Linked DNA regions of Hoeflea sp. 108. The main gene of each other region encodes a partner of the protein of the gene in region 2 in a complex. Links are inferred from orthologs where the notes say so. Each region holds a gene or a part of one and is shown on either strand. Other genes may lie near its edges.

Region 1 (3,462 bases), 1.7 Mb from region 2 along the record:
AAGCCCTGGGCGCCAGCCGACGACCAGGCAATCGCGTTGCCCTGTGCATCGGAGATGGTGATCATGGTGTTGTTGAAGGTCGAATTCACGTGGGCAACGCCCGACGAGATGTTCTTGCGTTCGCGACGACGAACGCGAGCGGCTTCCTTAGCCATAGCAGTCCTTTCAGTTGATCTCTTCACCGCCGTAATACCAGCGGCTACACCAGCCTGCGTTTAAGGTGTCAGGCCGAACACCCGCCCAAAAGGCGAAACCGGCGGGCCGAAACCCGCCGGAAAAGCATTATTACTTCTTCTTGCCGGCAATTGCCTTGGCCGGCCCCTTGCGGGTGCGCGCATTGGTGTGCGTGCGCTGGCCACGGACCGGAAGCGAACGACGGTGACGCAGGCCGCGGTAGCAGCCGAGGTCCATCAGACGCTTGATGTTGATCGAAACTTCGCGACGCAGATCGCCTTCGACCTGATAGTCGCGGTCGATCGTCTCGCGGATCGCCAGAACTTCGGCATCCGTCAGCTGGTTGACACGACGCTCAGCCGGGATACCCACCTTTTCGATGATCTCCTGGGCGAACTTCTTGCCAATGCCGTGGATGTACTGAAGCGCAATGACGACGCGCTTGTTGGTCGGAATATTTACGCCGGCTATACGAGCCATTTCTTCACTCCATGTGGGCCGGACCATGCCGGCGCTTCAAGTTGCCCCGCGTCCGGTGGAGGCCGGCCCATGCGGGTTTTCCGTATCAATGCCTATGCATGCCCTTACGGGCAAACAACATCATGCCTGAATGGAAGACGGGCCGCCATACTCCAGCCTAGCCCGTCCGTCAAGCCCGCACGCGTTAATTGCGCAGCGTATCGGCCAGAACCGCCTCGATCTGGGCGGTCACGTCGTCGATCTCGGCCATGCCGTCGACCTGCTTGAGCAGATCGTTGGCGTAGTAGTAGCCGATCAGCGGCGCCGTCTTCTTGTAGTACTCGCGCAGGCGCTCGGGGAACACTTCGGGGGTGTCATCCTTGCGAACAGGCAGGCCGGCAGCCTTGGCTTCCTCGGCGCGCTTGACGATTCGGCCAACAAGCGCCTTGTCGTCAACGACGAGCTCGATCACCACGTCGAGCGGCATGCCGCGCTCAGCCAGCATGTCGGCGACGGCGTCCGCCTGAACCAGGGTACGCGGGTAACCATCGAGAATGAACCCGCGGGCGCAGTCGTCCTGGTCGATGCGTTCGGCGACGATTGCATTGACGATCTCGTCCGAGACCAGTTCGCCTGCGTCCATCACCGCCTTGGCGCGCTTACCTACTTCCGTCTCCGCCTTGACCGCCGCACGCAGCATGTCACCGGTGGAAAGCTGAGGTATGCCGTGCTTCTCGACCAGCCTCTGCGCCTGCGTCCCCTTGCCCGCCCCGGGCGGTCCAAGCAATATCAGCCTCATCTTCCCCTCTTACCTCCACGGAGCTTCGACTTCTTGATCAGCCCTTCGTACTGGTGGGCGATCAGGTGACCCTGAATCTGCGCCACCGTATCAAGGGTTACATTGACGACGATCAGAAGCGAAGTACCACCAAGGTAGAAAGGCACGCCGGTCGCCGAAATCAGGAACTCCGGCATCAAGCAGATTACGACGAGATAGGCCGCGCCGATGACCGTGATGCGGGTCAGCACGTAGTCGATGTACTCAGCCGTGCGCTCGCCGGGGCGATAACCCGGGATGAAGCCCGAATGCTTCTTCAGCTGGTCGGCCGTGTCCTTCGGATTGAAGACAATCGCCGTGTAGAAGAAGGCAAAGAACACGATCATTGCGGCGTAGAGCAGCATGTAGAGCGGCTGGCCGTGGCCGAGTGCCGCCATCATCGTGCTGACCCAGCCCGGCAGGTTGGTCGTGTTCGAGAAGCCTGCGACGGTCGCCGGCAGCAGCAGAAGCGACGAGCCGAAGATCGGAGGAATGACGCCGGCGGTGTTCAGCTTCAGCGGCAGATGCGAGGTGTCGCCCTGGAACATGCGGTTGCCGACCTGGCGCTTCGGATACTGGATCAGAAGGCGACGCTGGGCGCGCTCGAAGAAGACGATGAGCGCGATGACGACGACGGCCAGGACGATGATCGCCAGAATCAGGCCGGTCGAAAGCGCGCCGGTACGACCGAGTTCGAGCGTGCCGCTGATGGCGCTCGGCAGGCCGGCGACGATGCCGGCGAAGATGATCAGCGAGATACCGTTGCCGATGCCGCGGGCGGTGATCTGCTCGCCGAGCCACATCAGGAACATGGTGCCGCCGACCAGCGTGATGACGGTCGAGGCACGGAAGAACATGCCTGGATCCGTGACGATGCCGTTGCCGCCTTCGAGGCCGACAGAGATGCCGTAGGCCTGGACGAGCGCCAGCAGCACAGTGCCGTAGCGGGTGTACTGGTTGATGACTTTGCGGCCCTGCTCGCCTTCCTTCTTCAGCGCTTCAAGCGACGGGATGACCGACGTCATGAGCTGCATGATGATGGAGGCGGAGATGTAGGGCATGATGCCCAGGGCAAAGATCGCCATGCGCTGCACGGCGCCGCCGGCAAACATGTTGAAAATGCCGAGCACGCCGCGGCTCTGCTGGGTGAAAGCCTGCGCAAACGCGTCGGGATTGATTCCCGGAAGCGGAATGTAGGTGCCGAGACGATAGACCAGCAGTGCGCCCAGCGTGAACCAGATGCGCTTCTTGAGGTCTTCAGCCTTAGCGAAGGCTGCGAAATTAAGATTGGATGCTAGTTGTTCAGCAGCCGATGCCATTCAGGATTCTCCGCTTGGTCACGCCGCTAAGCCGCAGATGGGCGCGGCGCGTGTCACCGAAGCCACGAGATAGGCTCCGGACGGCAAACATGCAAGCGGCGGTATCTCTACCGCCGCCCACTTGATCAGCCTTTATTCGGCGGCTGCCGCTTCGGGCAACTTCACCGATCCTCCGGCCTTCTCGATCTTCTCGATCGCAGGCTTGGAAGCGCCGGCTACATCGAAGGCCACCTTGGCCTTCAGTTCGCCGTCGCCGAGGATGCGGACGCCGTCCTTGACGCGGCGAATCACGCCGGCCTTGACGAGAGATTCCGCAGTCACGGTCTCCTTCGCATCGAGCTTCTTGGCATCGATCGCGACCTGGATACGGGCCAGCGAAACGGTGTTGTAGCTCTTGGCGAAGATGTTGGTGAAGCCGCGCTTGGGCAGACGGCGGTAGAGCGGCATCTGGCCACCCTCGAAGCCGTTGATGGCGACACCCGAACGAGCCTTCTGGCCCTTGACGCCGCGGCCGCCGGTCTTGCCGGAGCCCGAACCGATGCCACGGCCAAGACGCTTCTTGGAGTGGGTCGCGCCGGCGTTGTCACGCAGATCATTGAGTTTCATGTTCTGTCTCCTGCGCTCGGCTTACGCCTCGTCCACGACGCGGACGAGGTGCTGCACAGCCGCGATCATGCCGCGCACGGACGGAGT
Region 2 (4,453 bases):
TTCGCGATATTCGGGGATGAAGCGGATGACGGAGGTGTGGAAGCCGAAGCAGGACAGCGAGCCGACGATCACCATCGCCACCCACACCAGCACGAAGATGCCGTATTCGAAGCTGCCCATCCAGCGCGCCAGGAGCACCTGGCTGACGAAGGCGATGGCGGCGCTGACGATGCGGACGGCGAAGGCAAACAGCGACATGCGTCCGGCTTCGCCGCGCTCGTCGGTGCTGAACAGCACCGCGTCGACACGGTGCAGGAGCGGCATTGCGCGCGAGGCAATCGGCCCCGGCAGCAACCGCTCCGCCGTCATCGCTGCGGAAAAACGCACTCCATACACTCCAGTTTCCGCTGTTTTCGCTGACGGGTCTAACCGAGAGCGATTAAGAAACGGTTGGGTGGAACTGCGGGGGAGGGGCGGTTGATCTCGGAAGACGAACGCAAATCGATGCTGAGGGCCCATTCGATCGGTCCGACGATGATCCGCTATCTCGAGGAAATCGGCATCGAAAGACTGGCTGAGTTGCGCGGAGCCGATCCGCAGGAAATCGCCATGCGCATGAACATCGCGCTCGGCCGCCGGCATATCAACAGCATGGGTGTTGCGGCGCTGCGCAACCTGATCGAATTGGCCGACAGCGAAGCCGGCTGAGCCGCATGCCCAAACAAAACGGCGGCCCAAGGGCCGCCGTCTCAAATCAGTGTCGTCGCTGCCGATCAGGCGAAGGTGCCGTGGCAGTGCTTGTACTTCTTGCCCGAACCGCAGGGGCAGGCCTCGTTGCGGCCGACGCGGCCCCAGGTCGAGGGATCGTTGGGGTTGCGGTCTTCGGCGGCGACCACGCGGCTGTCGGCAAGCACGGCCACCGAGCCTTCGCCGAAATCGTCCTCGCCGGTCGTGCCGTCGATGTGATGGCCGAACATCTCGGGCGCTTCCGGCGGCGGGGCGTCCGCGGCCTGGCGCACCAGTTCGACGCGCATCAGCTGCTGGGTCACGGCCTGGCGGAGATTGCCGAGCATCGCCTGGAACAGCTCGAAGGCTTCGCCCTTGTACTCGTTCAGCGGGTCACGCTGGGCGTAGCCGCGGAAGCCGACGACGGAGCGCAGGTGGTCCAGATTGACCAGGTGCTCGCGCCACAGGTGGTCGAGCGTCTGCAGCACCACGGAGCGTTCGACATAGGTCATGACGTCGGGGCCGAAGCGCTCGGCGCGGTCGGCGGCTGCCTGGTTGGCGGCGGCGGTGATGCGCTCGTGCACCTCTTCCTCGGCGATGCCTTCTTCCTTGGCCCATTCGTCGACCGGCAGGTCGAGATTGAGGTTCTGAAGAACGCTTTCCTTGAGGCCGGCCACGTCCCACTGCTCGGCATAGGCGTTTTCGGGGATGTGCTTGGCGACCAGATCGTCGATCACGTCGTTGCGCATTTCGGCAACGGTATCCGACAGGCTCGTCGCATCCATCAGCTCGATGCGCTGCTCGAACACCACCTTGCGCTGGTCGTTCTGCACGTCGTCATATTTGAGCAGGTTCTTGCGGATGTCGAAGTTGCGCGCCTCGACCTTCTTCTGGGCCTTTTCCAGCGCCTTGTTGATCCAGGGGTGGATGATGGCCTCGTCTTCCTTGAGGCCGAGCTTCTGCAGCATGCCGTCCATGCGCTCGGAGCCGAAGATGCGCATCAGGTCGTCCTGCAGCGACAGGAAGAACTTCGAGCGGCCCGGATCGCCCTGGCGGCCCGAACGGCCACGCAGCTGGTTGTCGATGCGGCGGCTTTCATGGCGTTCGGTGGCCAGCACGTAGAGGCCGCCTGCGGCCAGGGCCTTTTCCTTGAGACGGGCGACGTCTTCGCGGATCGCCTTTTCGCGGGCGCTGCGCTCGGGGCCTTCAGGCAGGTCGGCGAGCTCCTCGGCGATGCGCATGTCGGCGTTGCCGCCGAGCTGGATGTCGGTGCCGCGGCCGGCCATGTTGGTGGCGATGGTGATCGCGCCGGGCTTGCCGGCCTGGGCGACGATCGAGGCTTCGCGCTCGTGGTGACGGGCGTTCAGCACCTCGAAGTTCTTGAAGCCGTCCTTGCGCAGGCGCTCGGCCAGCTGCTCGGACTTCTCGATCGAGGTGGTGCCGACGAGCGTCGGCTGGCCCTTGGCGTTGGCCTCGCGGATCTCGCGGACGATCGCCTTGTACTTCTCCTCGACGGTCCGGTAGACCTCGTCGTCCTCGTCGATACGGCTGACAGGCAGGTTGGTCGGAACCTCGGTCACGTCGAGATTGTAGATGTTGCCGAATTCTTCCGCTTCCGTCAGCGCCGTACCGGTCATGCCGGCGAGCTTTTCGTACATGCGGAAGTAGTTCTGGAAGGTGACCGAGGCCAGCGTCTGGTTTTCCGGCTGGATCGCCACGTGTTCCTTGGCTTCGAGTGCCTGGTGCAGGCCTTCCGAGAAACGGCGGCCCGGCATCATGCGGCCGGTGAACTCGTCGATGATGACGATTTCGCCGTCCTTGACGATGTAGTCCTTGTCCTTCTGGAACAGGCGATGGGCCTTCAGCGCGTTGTTGACGTGATGGACCATGGCGACGTTCTCGACGTCGTACAGCGACTCGCCCTTGAGCAGGCCGGCGGCGCGCAGCAGGTTCTCCATCTTCTCGGTGCCTTCTTCGGTGAAGATGGCAGTCTTCTGCTTCTCGTCGACCTCGTAGTCAGACGGAACCAGGTTGAGGAGGAAGGCGTCGACCGTGTTGTACATTTCCGAGCGGTCCTCGAGCGGACCGGAAATGATCAGCGGCGTGCGGGCCTCGTCGACCAGGATCGAGTCGACTTCGTCGACGATCGCAAAGAAGTGACCGCGCTGCACCATCTGGGCGCGCTCGTACTTCATGTTGTCGCGCAGGTAGTCGAAGCCGAGTTCGTTGTTGGTGGCGTAGGTGATGTCGCAGGCATAAGCTTCGCGGCGCTCTTCGTCGGACAGGCCGTGCACGATGATGCCGACCGACAGGCCGAGGAACTTGTAGAGACGGCCCATCCATTCGGCGTCGCGGCGGGCGAGGTAGTCGTTGACGGTGACGACGTGCACGCCCTTGCCGGTCAAGGCATTGAGGTAGACGGGCAGGGTGGCGACGAGCGTCTTGCCTTCACCGGTGCGCATCTCGGCGATGCCGCGGCCGTGCAACACCATGCCGCCGATCATCTGGACGTCGAAGGGACGCATGCCGAGCGCGCGCTTGGCGCCTTCGCGCACCGTGGCGAAGGCAGGGACCAGAAGGTCGTCGAGCGAGGCGCCGTTGGCGATGTCCTGGCGGAACTGCTCGGTCCGCGCCCGAAGCTGGTCGTCGGTCAGCGCCTGCAGTTCATTTTCCATTGCAGTGATCGCTTCCACCCGGGGCCGGGTCGACTTGACGCGGCGGTCGTTGGAGGAACCGAAAATCTTACGGGCGAGACCGCCGAGACTGACCATCAAGTGGTCCTTTCAATTCGAATGAAGCCGACTGTCCGCCGGCCGAACCTGCCTGGGAACATAGGGTGGCAGACTCAACACGAAAAGCGCCCGGAAAAACCCTTCTGGACGCGAAGACGATGGACAGATAAGAGGGGGCACAACTTATGTCAACGTTGCAGAGAGCCTGCCGGAGACGCCAAATTCCGCCACATTCGCGTTGATTTGGATGCGCGGTCATTACCCACCGGAGAGTCTAGATGTCTTTTTCGTTCCGTAGCGCCTCGCTTGCCCGTATCGGGCTCGCTGCCGGGCTCGTAGCGCTGTCGTCGCTTCCGCTCGCAGCGCAGGAGAGCGCTCCTGCTGCCCAGCCGGCGGCGCCTGCCGCGGCAGCGGTTGATCCGAACGCGGTCGTTGCGACCGTCAACGGCCAGCCGATCACCGAAGCCGACATCACGCTCGCCGAAGGCGACCTTGGCGCTCAGTTCGGCCGCCTGCCGCCCGAGCAGCGCCGTGCGGCGGCCCTTTCCTCGATCATCGAGATCCGCCTGATGGCAGCCCAGGCCGTCACCGAAGGCCTCGACAAGGCGCCTGAGTTCCAGCGTCAGATGGCGTTCCTGACCCAGCGCGCCCTGCATGGCGAACTGGTTGACAAGGATGTTGCCGGCAAGATCACCGACGAGGAGATCCGCGCACGCTACGACAAGGAAATCGCCGCCCAGACCCCGGTCAACGAGGTTCATGCCCGCCACATCCTGGTGAAGACCAAGGAAGAGGCCGACGCGATCATCAAGAAGCTGGACGGCGGCGAAGACTTCCAGAAGCTCGCCAACGAAAACACCACCGACCCCAGTGGCAAGACCTCGGGCGGCGATCTCGGCTTCTTCGGCCCTGGCCAGATGGTGCCGGAGTTCGAGAAGGCAGCGTTCGCTCTCGAAATCGGCGCCTACACCAAGGAGCCGGTGCAGAGCCAGTTCGGCTGGCACATCATCAAGGTCGAGGACAAGCGCACCCAGCAGCCGCCGGCATTCGAGGCG

What was found.
Region 1: the proteins of secA (region 2) and secY are in contact, whole or in part, in a crystal structure (PDB 3DIN), measured with the Thermotoga maritima proteins. The link is inferred for Hoeflea sp. 108 from one-to-one orthologs. Residues at the interface, in WP_004082002.1 of Thermotoga maritima: Glu261, Ala262, Arg263, Lys300, Ala301, Arg302, Thr303, Ile304, Ile305, Leu323, Tyr324, Asp325, Pro326, Val329, Ser330, Tyr333, Ile336, Lys340, Phe345, Val349, Glu363, Phe364, Tyr374, Ser375, Gly376, Gly377, Glu393, Ile395, Thr482, Ser483; in WP_004081795.1 of Thermotoga maritima: Glu108, Gly109, Glu110, Glu111, Ala236, Glu237, Arg238, Arg239, Ile240, Thr241, Ile242, Gln243, Tyr244, Ala245, Arg246, Arg247, Val248, Thr249, Gly250, Arg251, Arg252, Val253, Tyr254, Gly256, Ala257, Ser258, Thr259, Tyr260, Leu261, Pro262.

What each region holds. Positions count from the first base shown.
Region 1 is NZ_KB890024.1:2,361,423-2,364,884, reverse strand. Bases 600-3,462 are described here. They hold secY (preprotein translocase subunit SecY), read right to left. Parts: upstream 2,770-3,462; coding sequence 1,429-2,769; downstream 600-1,428. Other genes in these bases: rpmD (50S ribosomal protein L30), read right to left, coding at 3,397-3,462; rplO (50S ribosomal protein L15), read right to left, coding at 2,902-3,375; B015_RS0111610 (adenylate kinase), read right to left, coding at 839-1,432; rpsM (30S ribosomal protein S13), read right to left, coding at 600-654. Outside these bases: rpsK (30S ribosomal protein S11), read right to left, coding at 1-155; more of rpsM, read right to left, coding at 286-599. UniProt on the Escherichia coli protein: The central subunit of the protein translocation channel SecYEG. Consists of two halves formed by TMs 1-5 and 6-10.
Region 2 is NZ_KB890024.1:4,085,094-4,089,546, reverse strand. What follows is about bases 514-3,767. They hold secA (preprotein translocase subunit SecA), read right to left. Parts: upstream 3,438-3,767; coding sequence 714-3,437; downstream 514-713. Other genes in these bases: B015_RS0120200 (peptidylprolyl isomerase), read left to right, coding at 3,677-3,767; B015_RS0120210 (hypothetical protein), read left to right, coding at 514-648. Also shown: B015_RS0120215 (lipopolysaccharide biosynthesis protein), read right to left, coding at 1-327; more of B015_RS0120210, read left to right, coding at 418-513; more of B015_RS0120200, read left to right, coding at 3,768-4,453. UniProt on the Escherichia coli protein: Required for protein export, interacts with the SecYEG preprotein conducting channel.